Regions from separate parts of the Janibacter sp. UYMM211 genome, predicted to be linked through region 3. Evidence: predicted binding sites of a transcription regulator. Region 3 holds the regulator's gene; each other region holds the start of a gene.

Region 1 (4,650 bases), on a different contig from region 3:
TCCTTCTCCGGCAAGTGGTTCGACGCCGTCCACTACGGCGTGCACCCCGAGACCGAGGACGTCGACTACGACGAGATGGAGCGCCTGGCCAAGGAGCACCGCCCGAAGGTCATCTGCGCCGGCGGCTCGGCCATCCCGCGCCTCATCGACTTCGAGCGGATCCGCGCCATCGCAGACGAGGTCGGCGCGATCTTCTGGGTCGACGCGGCCCACTTCATCGGTCTCGTGGCCGGCAAGGCGATCCCCAGCCCCGTCCCCTTCGCCGATGTCGTGACCTTCACGACCCACAAGGTCCTGCGCGGCCCCCGCTCAGGCGCTCTCGTCTGCAAGGCCGAGCACGCGGCGGCGCTCGACAAGGCGATCTTCCCGATGATGCAGGGCGGGCCGCAGATGCACACGATCGCGGCCAAGGCCGTGAACTTCAAGGAGTGCGCGAGCCCGGAGTACGCCGACTACACCCGGCGCGTCATCACCAACTCCCAGGCGCTCGCGGCCGGTCTGGCCGAGCGCGGCATCCGCCCGACGACCGGTGGCACGGACACGCACCTCGCGCTGCTCGACCTCCAGGGCGTGGGCGTCACGGGCAAGGACGCCGAGGCGCGCGCCGACGCGGCCGGGATCGTGCTCAACAAGAACGCCATCCCCAACGACCCGCAGAAGCCGGGCATCGCCTCGGGCGTGCGCGTCGGCACCCCGTGCGTCACGACGCAGGGCATGGGCGAGGCCGAGATGGCGACCATCGCCGAGCTCATCCACGTCGCCGTCACCCAGGGCGACGCCGACCCCGAGCACGCCGTGAGCCAGCAGGTGCGCGCAGGCGTCGACGAGCTCGTCACCGCCTTCCCCGCCTACCCTCGCTGAGCTGGGCCCGACCGGGCCCGCGGCTGACCACATCACGAGTGACGACGGAGGCGGCGCGTGCGTGAGTACCTGCTCGTCGTCCTCGTGGCGCTGGCGACGACCTACCTCTGCGTGCCCGCCATGCGGGCGATCGCGGTGCGGACCGGGGCCTACACCCCGGTCCGCAGCCGCGACGTGCACACCGTGCCGATCCCTCGCCTCGGGGGAGTGGCGATCCTCATGGGGTACGCCGCCGCGACGTTGCTCGCGTGGCGCCTGCCCTTCCTCTCACAGGTCTTCGAGACGCGAGAGCTCGTCGGGGTGCTCGCCGCCGGGGCGGTCGTCTGCCTCGTCGGCGCGATCGACGACGTCCGCGACCTCGACCCGGCGACGAAGCTGGGCGGTCAGCTCCTCGCCGCCGGGATCATGGCCTTCTCGGGGGTGCAGTTCTTCTCGTTGCCGCTCGGGGTCGTCACGGTCCTGCCGGCGCCGATCCTCGTCATCCTGACGATCTTCGTCGTCGTCCTCGCGACGAACGCGGTGAACTTCATCGACGGGCTCGACGGGCTCGCCGCGGGGACGGTCGCGATCGCGGCGGGGTCGTTCTTCGTCTACAGCTACATCATCTCGGCGTCGTACAACCCGCCGAACGTCTTCAGCTCGGCGACCTTCATCTCCGCCGCGATGCTCGGGTGCTGCCTGGGCTTCCTGCCGCACAACTTCTTCCCTGCCCGGCTCTTCATGGGCGACAGCGGGGCGCTCCTGCTGGGGCTGCTCCTCGCTGCGGCGACGATCAGCACGACCGGTGCGGTCAACCCGAACCAGGTGAGCGACAACCCGGTCGCGGCGACGATCCTGCCGCTGCTCGTGCCGATCGCGATCATGCTGCTGCCGCTGCTCGACGTGCTCTTCGCCGTCGTGCGCCGCACCGCTCGGGGCCAGAGCCCCTTCCACCCCGACGCCCAGCACCTGCACCACCGCATGCTGCGGATCGGCCACGGCCACCGCCGCGCGGTGCTCCTGCTGTGGTGGTGGGCCTTCGTCGTCGCCGCCGGCTCGGTGAGCTTCGTCGTCGTCCAGCCCGCTGAGCTCGCGGCGGCCGGGGTCCTCGCCCTGCTCGCCGTCGCCGTCGTCCTCACCGCGTGGCTCCCGCGCTTCTCCCGCCCCGGCCACCGCCCGAAGACCTTCGACCGCCACGGCCGCCGCCTCGACGCCTGACCGCCCCTGGCTGGTCGAGGTGCGAGCGTCAGCGAGCCCCGAGACCCTCGTCGCTGGTCGAGGTGCGACGAAGGAGCCTCGAGACCACAAACCCCTCGTTGGTGGTCGAGGTGCGACGAAGGAGCCTCGAGACCACGTCGCTGCTCGGGAAGTTGGCAGATGCTCGTGCTGCAACCGGTGCTGGTGCCAATTTCTCGGGGGCGGGTGGTCTCGAGGCTCAGGCCCGGGGGGCCTTCGCACCTCGACCAGCGCAAGGGCGTTGGTGGTCGAGGTGCGAGCGTCAGCGAGCCCTGAGACGACCCGTGTGCTCGGAAAGTTGGCAGATGCTCGTGCTGCAACCGGTGCTGGTGCCAACTTCTCGGGGGATGCGTGGTGCCGAGGCTTGGGGGGTGGGGGGCTTCGTGCCTCGACCGCCCGAAGGGGTGGGACGGCGGCCGCTCGTCGCGCTCGAGTCGCGGGGTCGGAGGCGCTTGTGATAACTTTCACAAGCGCCGACGACGGGCCGTGAGGGCCCGCTCGAGCCTCGACCAGATCCCGTGCCGAAGGACGCCATGACCGCCACGCGCACCACCCGCGAGCCCATCACGGGCATGCTTCGCGGTGTCGTGATCGCAGGCGTCGCCGGGTGCGTCGCCGCGCCGGTCATCGGGTGGCTCGCCGCGGGGGAGAGGGCCGGCTGGTCCGCCGTCGCCGGAGCCGCGACCGCCTCCGTCATCATGCTCGTCGGCCTCGTCGCGATGCGCCTCATCATGTCGGGAGACCCGGGCGCGACGATGGCCGGAGCCCTCGTCGTGTACATCGGTCAGCTCATCATCCTCGTCGCCGTCCTGCTCGCCGTGAGGGACCAGGAATGGCTCCACAGCGCGGGTTTCGCCGCCGCCACGGTCGCCCAGACCGTCGTGCTGCAGGCCGGCCAGATCGCCGGGTACGCCCGTGCTCGCCACGAGATCTACCCCGGAGGGGCGCGATGAGCCCCCGCCGCCACAAGACCGACACCCCTGCACCGCGCCTCGTCACCCGGCGCGAAGGGGTGGCCCCGGACGCACACCGCTGGTCCACCGAGACCGAGGGGCCGAGCCCCACCGCCCAGGCGGACGCGCTCGGCGCGACCGTCCTCGCCTACCTGGTCACCGGACCCGTGCTCTTCGGCGGCGCCGGGTGGCTGCTCGACCGATGGCTCGGCACGTCGCTGATCGTCGCGGTGGGCGTCGTGGTCGGGATGGGGCTGTCGCTCTACGTCATCTGGCTCCGGTACGGTACGTCTCAGGCACCCACGAGCGGCGGCGATACCGCGCTGCCCGGAGCCAAGCCACACAACGAGGAGAACCCGTGATCCTGACTGCGCCCGCGCACATCGCCGCGCTCGCGCCCATGGCCGCCGGCGAGGGCGAGGGCTACACGGCCCCCACGCCGGAGATCTTCTGGCAGCCCCTCTTCGAGGTCGGCGGTCTGACCGTCACCAACCAGATGGCCTGGGCCGCGATCGTCACCGGCGTGCTGTCCTTCGTGATGATCGCGCTGAGCCGCCGCGCGGCTGTCGTGCCCTCCAAGGGCCAGTGGATGCTCGAGGGCTTCTACAACCTCCCGCGCAACTCGGTCGCCCGCGACATGATCGGCACCAAGGAGTTCCGCCGCTTCGTGCCGCTCCTCGCGACGCTCTTCACGATGATCCTCTTCTACAACCTCATGGGGATCTTCCCGCTCGCGATGAACCCCGTCACGGGCAAGATCGGCTTCCCGATCGCCCTGACGCTCGTCGTCTACGTCGTCTACCACTGGATCGGCTTCCAGCGGATGGGCTTCGTCGGCTACTTCAAGCACATGGTGCCCCCGGGCCTGCCGGGCTGGATCGCCCCGGTGATCCTCGTCCTCGAGCTCGTCACCTACTTCATCACCCGGCCGCTCACGCTCGCGCTGCGACTCTTCGGCAACATGTTCGCCGGGCACATGCTCATCTACCTCTTCGTCACCGCGGGCGCGTACTTCCTGCTCGAGTCCGACGGTGCGCTCATGAAGGCGCTGTCCCTGCCGACCTTCCTCATGGCCGGCGTGATGATGCTCTTCGAGGCCCTGGTGCAGTTCCTCCAGGCGTTCGTCTTCACCCTGCTCGCCGCGAGCTACATCGCCGGCGCCCTCGCCGACGACCACTGATCGACGGCGCTACGAAGCTGCACCACCGCACAACCGAATAGCACCCCACAACTTCCCGGCGCCGCGTCGCCGGGGGAACCACAGAAACGGAAGAGGAAAAAGACTCATGGAAATCACCGGCTCCCTCTCGCTCATCGGTTACGGCCTGTCCGCGATCGGCCCGGCCATCGCCGTCGGCCTGATCTTCGCCGCGTACATCAACGGTGTCGCCCGCCAGCCCGAGGCCCGCAACCTCCTCCAGCCGATCGCCATCCTCGGCTTCGCGCTCGCCGAGGCCCTCGCGATCTTCGGTCTGGTTCTCGCGTTCGTCCTCTGACCTCGGTCAGACACCTCGTCAGAACCAGCTCGACGTCCCCTAGGAGTACTCCGTGCACATCACGGCAACCGCAACGTCGGTCGTGAGCCTCGCGACGGCGGGTGGAGAAGGCGAGACCATGCCTC
Region 2 (4,650 bases), on a different contig from region 3:
GTGACGGCGTGCTGCGGGTGGGTGCTCACCCGTCCACCCTGCCCGCGCCGGGCACGGGTGTCACGCGAGTTACGGCTCAGGCGGGAGGGGTGAGCGCCTGGCGCATCGGGAGGAACTTCGCGTCCGACTCCGCTACCTCGCTCGCGGCGTCGGACCCGGCGACGATCCCGCAGCCCGCGTAGAGGCGCAGCGAGGTCGGCGAGGTCTGCGCGCCGCAGCGCAGCGCGATGCCCCACTCGCCGTCGCCGGTCGCGTCCATCCAGCCCACCGGCCCGGCGTAGCGGCCGCGGTCCATCTGCTCGAGCTCGCCGATGAGCCCGTCGGCGACGGGGGTCGGCGTGCCGCACACAGCGGCGGAGGGGTGCAGCGAGGCCGCGAGCGCGAGCGAGGTCGACGTGTCGTCGACGACCCCGGCGACATCGGTCGCGAGGTGCATGACGTTGGTGAGGTGCAGGACGAAGGGGGACTCCGGCACGTTGATCGAGGAGGTGTGCGCGGCGAGGGCGTCGGCGACCGAGCGCACGGCGTACTCGTGCTCCTCGAGATCCTTGCTGCTGCGCGCGAGCGAGCCCGCGAGCGCGAGGTCGTGGCTGTCGTCGCCGGTGCGCCGGATCGTGCCGGCGAGCACCCGCGAGGTGACGAGGCCGCGCTCGAGACGCACGAGCATCTCCGGGGTCGCGCCGACGAGACCGGCGACGGAGAAGACCCACGTCGTGTCGTAGTCCTGCGCGAGGCGCTGCAGCACCCAGCGCGGGTCGATCCGCGAGTCGGCCTCGACGTCGAGGCTGCGGGCGAGGACGACCTTGTCGAGCTCGCCGGCGCTGATCCGCGCGACGGCCTGCTCGACGATCCCGGCCCACGAGCCGGCCGAGAGGTCGCCGTCGCTGAAGCGGATCGACTCCGGCGCGCGCGGCGCGGGGGAGGGACGAAGGGAGGTCTCGACCGCGTCGTCCACGGGGGAGGGCTCCTCCCCGGCGAGCCAGGTCGTCGTCACCCAGGCGTCGCGGCCCCGGCGGCCGACGACGACGGCGGGCACGACGAGCCGCGAGGGGGTCTGCGAGCGGGCCGAGTAGGCCATCGAGCCGAAGCAGATCGGGCCGGTGCCGGGCACCTCGACCTCGTCCTCGACCTCGGCGACCGCGGTGATCTCGCGCCACCAGTCCTGCGCCCGCCCGAAGCGGTCCTCGCCGGTGACCGACAGCCCGGCCACCTCGCCCCAGCCGACGAGACCCTCGCCGCGTCGCACCCACGAGAGCACCTGCGAGGTGTCGTCGGGCAGGAGGGCCAGGAGGTCGCCGACCCGGGTCGCGGGCACCCGCACGGTCCGGCAGACCAGGCGCGGGGACGACGAGGGGGAGGTGCGGGCGTCGAGGCGCGCCAGGGCGGGGTCGAGGGTGGTCATCGCCCGATCAGCGTACGCCTGCCCCCGGGCGTGGCCGTCCTCGTGCCGGCGCTCGTGCCCGTCCGCGCCGCGAGGTGCCGGGTGCGAGGATGGGCCCATGATCCGCGCCTCCCTCGAGAAGGACCCCAAGGACGTCGCGTCGATGTTCGACGACGTCGCGAAGCGCTACGACCTCACCAACGACGTCCTCTCCCTCGGCCAGGACCGCGCGTGGCGCACGGCCGTCGTGGAGGCCGTCGACGCGCAGACCGGCGAGCGGGTCCTCGACATCGCGGCGGGCACCGCCACCTCGAGCGAGCCCTTCGCGGCCCGCGGGGTCGACGTCGTCCCCGCCGACTTCTCCCTCGGGATGCTGCGCGAGGGTCGCCGGCGCAACCCCGCGCTCGCCCTCACCGCGGCCGACGCGATGCGCCTCCCCTTCGCCGACGACACCTTCGACGCCGTGACGATGTCCTTCGGCCTGCGCAACGTCGCCGACCGGCACGTCGCGCTCGCGGAGTTCCGCCGGGTCACCCGTCCGGGGGGCCGGCTCGTCGTCTGCGAGTTCAGCGACCCCGTCGTCCCGGGCTTCCGCACGATCTACAAGCGCTACCTCATGGGCGCGCTGCCCGCCGTGGCCCGCCGGATCTCCTCCAACCCCGACTCCTACGTCTACCTCGCCGAGTCGATCCAGGCCTGGCCCGGCCAGCGCGAGCTGGCGAGCGACCTCGCCACCGCCGGCTGGCGGGACGTCGAGTGGACCAACCTCTCGGCCGGGATCGTCGCCCTGCACCGCGGCGTCAACCCGGCCTGACCCGACCAGGCCCCGACGGGCCAGGTTAGGACAACCTCACTGCACCCCTTCGCGACCGGCACGTACCCTGTCGTAGTTCGTGAATCCCTTCACAAGCACCCGAGGACGAGCGTGACCACCCCTGCTGACGCCCCCACCCCGCGGCTCGACGGCGACGTCGTGCACGCGGACGTCGTCGTCGTCGGTGCCGGCCCGGGGGGCAGCGCGACCGCCGCCTGGCTGGCCAAGGCCGGCCGCCGCGTCGTCCTGCTCGAGAAGACCTCCTTCCCCCGCGACAAGATCTGCGGCGACGGGCTCACCCCGCGCGCGGTCCGCCAGCTCATCCACCTCGAGGTCCCCACCGCCGAGACCGACGGCTGGGCCCACAACAAGGGCCTGCGGATCATCGGCGGCGGCATGCGCCTCCAGCTCGACTGGCCCGAGGTCGACTCCTTCCCCTCCTTCGGCATGGCCCGCGGCCGCGAGGACCTCGACGAGTACCTCGCCCGGCACGCCGAGCGCTGCGGCGCCGAGCTCATCGAGCGGCGCAACGTCACCGAGCCCGTCCTCGACGACGACGGCCGCGTCGTCGGCGTCGTCGCGAAGGTCATGTCCGAGACCGGCCGCGCGACGGGGGAGCGGGTCACCTACCGGGCGCCCGTCGTCGTCGCCGCCGACGGCGTGAGCTCGCGCCTGGCCGTGGCCCTCGGCCGGGAGAAGCGCGAGGACCGCCCGATGGGCGTCGCGGTGCGCGCCTACTACGAGACGCCGCGCCACACGGACGACTACATGGAGTCCCACCTCGAGCTGTGGACGAAGGGGGAGGACGGCCGCGACATCCTCATGCCCGGCTACGGCTGGCTCTTCGGTCTCGGCGACGGGCGCAGCAACATCGGCCTGGGCATCCTCAACACCTCCGAGGCCTTCGGGCGCACGGACTACAAGGACGTCATGCGCCGCTGGGTGGCCTCGATGCCCGACGAGTGGGGCATCTCCGAGGCGACGATCACCGGCCCGATCAAGTCCGCGGCCCTGCCGATGGCCTTCAACCGCCAGCCGCTGTACGACCGGGGCCTGCTCCTCGTCGGCGACTCCGGCGGCATGGTCAACCCCTTCAACGGGGAGGGCATCGACTACGCCCTCGAGGCCGCCTTCGTCGCCGCCGAGGTCATCGACGAGGCGCTGCGCGCGAGCAGCCTGGCCGCCCGCGAGGCCGTCCTGCAGCGCTACGTCCTGCGGATGAAGCAGATGCACGGCGGCTACTTCCGGATCGGTGCCGAGTTCGCCAAGCTCATCGGCAAGCCGGAGATCATGCGCCTGGCGACGAAGTACGGTCTTCCCCGGACGACCCTCATGCGCTTCATGCTCAAGCTCATGGCCAACCTGCCGCAGGAGAGCGGCGGAGGCCTCGACGACCGCGTCATCCAGGCGATGACGCGCCTGGCGCCGAGCGCCTGAGGAGGCTTCGATGACGACCCCTAGGATGAATGACATGCGTCACAGCGTGCTGACGGAAAGCGAGGTCATGACGCGATGAACCCCTACATCCCGCTCGGCATCCTGCTGGCCCTGGGTCTGGGCTTCGCCCTCCTGTCGGTGGGCACCAGCCTGGTCGTCGGCCCGGCCCGGTACAACTCCGCCAAGGCCCAGGCCTACGAGTGCGGCATCCAGCCCACCCCCCAGGCCGCCGAGGGCGGCCGCTTCCCGGTGAAGTACTACCTCACCGCGATGCTCTTCATCATCTTCGACGTCGAGACGCTCTTCCTGCTGCCTTTCGCCGTCGCCTTCGACAACCTCGGTCTCTTCGCACTCGTCGAGATGGTGCTCTTCATGATCACCATCTTCGTCGCCTACGCCTACGTGTGGCGTCGCGGCGGCCTCGAGTGGGACTGACGCGAAAGGGAGCACACTGATGGGACTTGAGGAGAAGCTGCCGGCAGGGATCGCCCTGACGACGCTCGAGAACGTCGCCGGCTACATGCGCAAGGCCTCGATCTGGCCTGCGACCTTCGGCCTGGCCTGCTGCGCCATCGAGATGATGGCTGTCGGCACCCCGCACTACGACCTCGCCCGCTTCGGCATGGAGCGCTTCGCCGCGACCCCGCGCCAGGCCGACCTCATGATCGTCGCCGGCCGGGTGAGCCAGAAGATGGCCCCCGTCGTACGCCAGGTCTACGACCAGATGGCCAACCCGAAGTGGGTCATCTCGATGGGCGTCTGCGCGAGCTCGGGCGGGATGTTCAACAACTACGCCATCGTCCAGGGCGTCGACCACATCATCCCCGTCGACATCTACCTGCCCGGCTGCCCGCCGCGCCCGGAGATGCTGCTCAACGCGATCATCGAGCTGCACGGCCAGATCCAGGGCAGCAAGCTCGGCGTCAACCGCGTCGCCGCCGCCCGCGCGGCCGAGCAGGCCGCGCTCGGCGCGACCCCGACCGAGCTGCTCGCGCCCACGCACGACCACGAGGGCCTC
Region 3 (4,650 bases):
ACGACGCGAGAGGCCTTCGAGTCCTTCGCGCAGACCCTGCGGCACCGGATGGTGCTGCCCGGCGGGGGCACCCGCTCGAGCTGGCGGGCCGCCGAGGCCGCCGAGCGCGCCATGGCCGTGATCGACCGCCCCGGGAAGAAGGACTGATGGCGCAGCGCACACCGTCGAGCACGACGAAGAAGACCGCTCGGGCTGCGACGCCCGCGAAGAGCGCGAAGAAGACGGCGGCGACGAAGGCCACCACGCGCAAGACTGCCGCCGCGAAGAAGACCACCACGCGGAAGACCGCTGCCGCGACGAAGGCCACCACGCAGAAGACCGCCGCCGCGAAGAAGACCACGGCCCCCAAGCCCACCGCGAAGAAGGCGTCGACCACGAAGACCGCCGCCCCGCGCTCCGCGGTCGCCGCGGCGGCCGAGCGCGCCGGCGGCGAGCGGGCCCGACGCCGCTCGACCCCCCTGCTCGCCGGCAGCGAGACGACGGCGCCCCCGACGAAGAAGACCACCGCGTCGTCGGCCTCGCGCCCGACCGCCTCCCGCCGGGCGAGCCGCCCGGCCGCCGCGGTCGGCGGCTCCGCCCCGACGTCAGGGACGACGAAGGGGGCGTCGCGACCGGCCCGCACGACGCGCAGCACCACCCGCGCCGCGGGCGCCCCGGCCCTGCGCGTCGTCGACGGCGAGGGCACGGGCACCCGTCGCCCCCGGCGCACGACGACCCCGAGGCCGCGCGTGGCCACCGCGCCGACGACCCCTTCGCCCGCGTCGGCACCCGCCGAGGGCACCCCGAGCAGCGGCACCGCGCTCGCCCCGGGCGTCGCCGAGCTGCTCTCCGTCGCGCTCTCGGCCGGCCAGGTCGCGTCGCGCACCATCGGCGGGGCGGTGAGCAACGCGGCGGGCGAGGAGTGGGAGCGCCGACTCGGCGAGGTCCTGTCCTTCCTGCGCCGCCGGGTCCAGGGCGACTACAGCGTCGACGACTTCGGCTTCGACGAGGACTTCACCCTGCACACCGCCTTCCCGGTGCTGCGCCTGCTCAAGGACCGGTGGTTCCGCGTCGAGGTCCGCGGCATCGAGAACATCCCGGCCACCGGCGGCGCGCTCGTCGTCTCCAACCACTCCGGCACCATCGCCCTCGACTCGGTGATGACCCAGCTGGCGATCCACGACGCGCACCCGCAGCACCGCTTCCTGCGCATGCTCGGGGCCGACCTCGTCTTCGCGCTGCCCGTCGTCGGCGACTTCGCGCGCAAGACCGGCGCGACGCTCGCGACGAACCCGGACGCGGAGCGCCTCATGACCTCCGGCGAGCTCGTCGGGGTGTGGCCCGAGGGCTTCAAGGGTGTCGGCAAGCCCTTCCGCGAGCGCTACAAGCTGCAGCGCTTCGGCCGGGGCGGCTTCGTCGCGGCGGCGATCCGCAGCGAGGTGCCGATCATCCCGTGCTCGGTCGTCGGGGCCGAGGAGATCTACCCGATGGTCGGCAACGCCAAGACCCTCGCCCGGCTGCTCGGCGCGCCGTACGCACCGATCACGCCGACCTTCCCGCTCCTCGGCCCGCTCGGCCTCGTGCCGCTGCCGAGCAAGTGGATCATCGAGTTCAGCCCGCCCGTCGACACCGCGAGCCTGGGCCCGACGGCCGCCGACGACCCCGCGCTCGTCTTCGACCTCACCGACCAGGTGCGCGAGACGATCCAGCAGACGCTGTACTCCGTGCTCATGACCCGTCGCTCGGTCTTCTTCTGATGGCCTGGGCTCCTGCCGGTCGCCTGGCCGTCGTCACCCGTGAGGGGTGCCACCTGTGCGTCGTCGCGCTCGAGACCGTGCGCCGGGTCGCCGCCGAGCACGACCTCGACGTCGAGGTCGTCGACGTCGACCGCGACCCCGAGCTGCTCGCCCGGTACTCGGAGGAGGTCCCGGTGACCTTCGTCGACGGGGCGCAGCACGACTACTGGCGGGTCGACGAGACCCGCCTCCGGGCGGCCCTCGAGCGGTCCTGACGGGCCCGAAGGGGGAGCCCGCCCACCCCTTCGGGCGTGGCCACGACCACGGGTCGTCGTGACTTTGTGCAAATGTTCACAAGCCGTTAGCCTGAGTTGGTCGCCGCTCGCGCCACCTGTGCTCGCGGCGCAGAGAGGAGCAGCGAGTCGATCGTGACCGCCACCAGCGCAGCCAAGCGCGGGATCCCCGACGCGACCGTGGCGCGCCTGCCCGGGTACCTCAGGGCACTCGACGGGCTCGTGGCGCAGGGCGTCGGCTCGGTCTCCTCGGAGGAGCTCGCGACGAGCTCGGGGGTGAGCAGCGCGAAGCTGCGCAAGGACCTCAGCCACCTCGGCTCCTACGGCGTGCGCGGCGTCGGCTACGACGTCGGCCACCTGCGCTACCAGATCTCGCGGGCCCTCGGCCTCACCCAGGACTGGCCGGTCGCCATCATCGGCATGGGCAACCTCGGCCGCGCGCTCGCCTCGTACGGCGGCTTCGCGCCCCAGGGCTTCACCGTCGTCGCCGTCCTCGACCGCGACCCCGCGCTCGTCGGCCAGCGGGTGGGCGACCTCGTCGTGCAGCCGATGGAGGTGCTGCCGAGCCTCACCGAGGGCGGCCAGGCCGCGATCGGCGTCATCGCCGCCCCCGCCGCCTCCTCGCAGGACGTCGCCGACCAGCTCGTCGCCGCCGGCTTCTCCTCGATCCTCAACTTCGCCCCCGGCGTGATCTCGGTGCCCGACCACGTGCAGGTCCGCAAGGTCGACCTCGCGACCGAGCTGCAGATCCTCGCCTACCACGAGCAGCGCCGCACCGGCCCCGGTGCGGACCTGGAGGTCGCCCGATGAGCACCGTCGTCTTCGGTCTCAACCACCACCGCACGCCCATCCAGCTGCTCGAGCGGGTCTCGCTCGGCCAGGACGTCGCGGCCCGGCTCACGGAGTCGGCCCTCGAGAGCCCGGACATCAGCGAGGTCGTCGTCGTCTCGACGTGCAACCGCACCGAGGTCTACGCGGAGGTCAGCGCCTTCCACGGCGCCGTCGCCGATCTCACCACCGCCCTCACCGGTGTCACCGGGGTCACCCAGGACGACCTCGTCGAGCACCTCGAGCTCCAGTACGGCGAGGCCGCCGTCGCCCACGTCTTCAACGTCGCCGCCGGGCTGGACTCCATGGCCGTCGGCGAGGCCCAGATCGTCGCGCAGCTGCGCGACGCGCTCGCCGTCGGGCAGGACAGCGGCGCGGCCGGCCCGGCTCTGAACCACCTGCTCCAGCAGGCCCTGCGCACGGGCAAGCGCGTGCGCACCGAGACCGGCCTGGACCGCGTCTCACGCTCCCTCGTCGAGGTCGGTCTCGAGCTCGCCCGTGACCTGCTCGGCGCGGTCGAGGGGCTCGACGTGCTCGTCGTCGGGGCGGGCTCGATGAGCTCGCTCGCCGCGACGACCGCCTCGCGCCTCGGCGCCGGCTCGATCACCGTCGTCAACCGCACGCACGAGCGGGCCGTCTCGCTCGCCGCCCGGCTCGACGCGCAGGCCCGCCCGATCGCCGAGATCGAGGCCGCCCTCGCCCAGGCCGACGTCGTCATCTCGTGCACCGGCTCGACCGGTCTCGTCGTCGACCTCGCCGCCGCCGCCGACGCGCAGGTCGCCCGCTCCGGTCGCGCGCAGGTCTACCTCGACCTCGCGATGCCCCACGACGTGGCCGTCGAGGTCGGCGGGCTGCGCGGTGTCACCCGTCTCGGGCTCGCCGAGCTCGGCCAGGCCCTCGGCCGCGGCACCGAGCTGCCCGAGGTGAGCGCCGCGCGCGGTGTCGTCGCCGACGCCGTGCACCGCCACCTCAGCGACCGCGCCGCGCAGGTCGCCGCCCCGACGGTCACCGCGATCCGCGCCGCGGCCGCCGAGGTCGTCACCCGTGAGCTCGAGCGGGTCGACCAGCGCACGCCCGACCTCACCGACGCCGAGCGCGCCGAGGTCCACCTCGCCATCCACCGGGTCGTCGAGAAGCTCCTCCACCGCCCGACGGTGCGGGTCAAGGAGATGGCCATCGACGGGCGCATCGTCGAGTACGAGGACGCGATCCGGGCCCTCTTCGACCTGCACGGGAGCGAGCTGTCGTGACCTTGCGGATCGGGACCCGTCGCAGTGCCCTCGCGACGACGCAGACCGGCCATGTCGCCGACGCGCTGCGCGCGGCCGGGCACGACGTCGAGATCGTCGAGATCACGACGGAGGGTGACGTCACGAGCGCTCCGCTGAGCCTGCTCGGCGGCACCGGGGTCTTCGCCTCCGCGCTGCGCCACGCCCTGCGCGACGGCCGGGTCGACGTCGCCGTGCACTCCCTCAAGGACCTGCCGACCGCACCCGAGCAGGGCCTGACCATCGCCGCGATCCCGCCCCGGGTCGACCCCCGCGACAGCCTCGTCGCCCGCGACGGGCTCACCCTCGGCGAGCTGCCGGAGGGCTCGGTCGTCGGCACCGGCTCGCCCCGCCGTCGGGCCCAGCTCGCGGCCCTCGGCCTCGGTCTCGACTTCCGCGACATCCGGGGCAACGTCGGGCGCCGCCTGGACATGGTCGGGCGCGAGGTCGACGCGGTCGTCCTCGCCGCCGCCGGGCTCACGCGTCTGGGCATGACCGACGTCGTCACCGAGCACCTCGACCCCATCCAGATGCTCCCCGCGCCGG

Evidence for each region. Region 3 encodes Rex, which represses fermentation and respiration genes when NADH is low (regulators of the CRP and FNR family bind a similar motif). Its sites were predicted from a motif close to CTTGTGAANNNNTTCACAAG; they were not measured.
Region 1: the regulator Rex is predicted to act here: its motif matches at 2,528-2,547, upstream of ABIB53_RS02635 (Cg1360 family ATP-synthase-associated protein).
Region 2: the regulator Rex is predicted to act here: its motif matches at 2,272-2,291, upstream of ABIB53_RS04465 (geranylgeranyl reductase family protein).

Annotation. Positions count from the first base shown of each region.
Region 1 covers NZ_JBEPOY010000001.1:575,152-579,801, reverse strand. The annotation lists gene glyA (serine hydroxymethyltransferase) at 1-861, shown strand, start outside; gene ABIB53_RS02640 (MraY family glycosyltransferase) at 919-2,058, shown strand; gene ABIB53_RS02635 (Cg1360 family ATP-synthase-associated protein) at 2,610-3,029, shown strand; gene ABIB53_RS02630 (AtpZ/AtpI family protein) at 3,026-3,391, shown strand; gene atpB (F0F1 ATP synthase subunit A) at 3,388-4,209, shown strand; gene ABIB53_RS02620 (ATP synthase F0 subunit C) at 4,316-4,525, shown strand; gene ABIB53_RS02615 (F0F1 ATP synthase subunit B) at 4,578-4,650, shown strand, end outside.
Region 2 covers NZ_JBEPOY010000001.1:966,326-970,975, reverse strand. The annotation lists gene ABIB53_RS04480 (GNAT family N-acetyltransferase) at 1-29, opposite strand, end outside; gene ABIB53_RS04475 (isochorismate synthase) at 77-1,402, opposite strand; gene ABIB53_RS04470 (demethylmenaquinone methyltransferase) at 1,500-2,195, shown strand; gene ABIB53_RS04465 (geranylgeranyl reductase family protein) at 2,307-3,632, shown strand; gene ABIB53_RS04460 (NADH-quinone oxidoreductase subunit A) at 3,708-4,067, shown strand; gene ABIB53_RS04455 (NuoB/complex I 20 kDa subunit family protein) at 4,087-4,650, shown strand, end outside.
Region 3 covers NZ_JBEPOY010000002.1:260,784-265,433, forward strand. The annotation lists gene ABIB53_RS06370 (NAD-dependent epimerase/dehydratase family protein) at 1-147, shown strand, start outside; gene ABIB53_RS06375 (lysophospholipid acyltransferase family protein) at 147-1,736, shown strand; gene ABIB53_RS06380 (glutaredoxin family protein) at 1,736-1,990, shown strand; gene ABIB53_RS06385 (redox-sensing transcriptional repressor Rex) at 2,144-2,818, shown strand; gene ABIB53_RS06390 (glutamyl-tRNA reductase) at 2,815-4,086, shown strand; gene hemC (hydroxymethylbilane synthase) at 4,083-4,650, shown strand, end outside.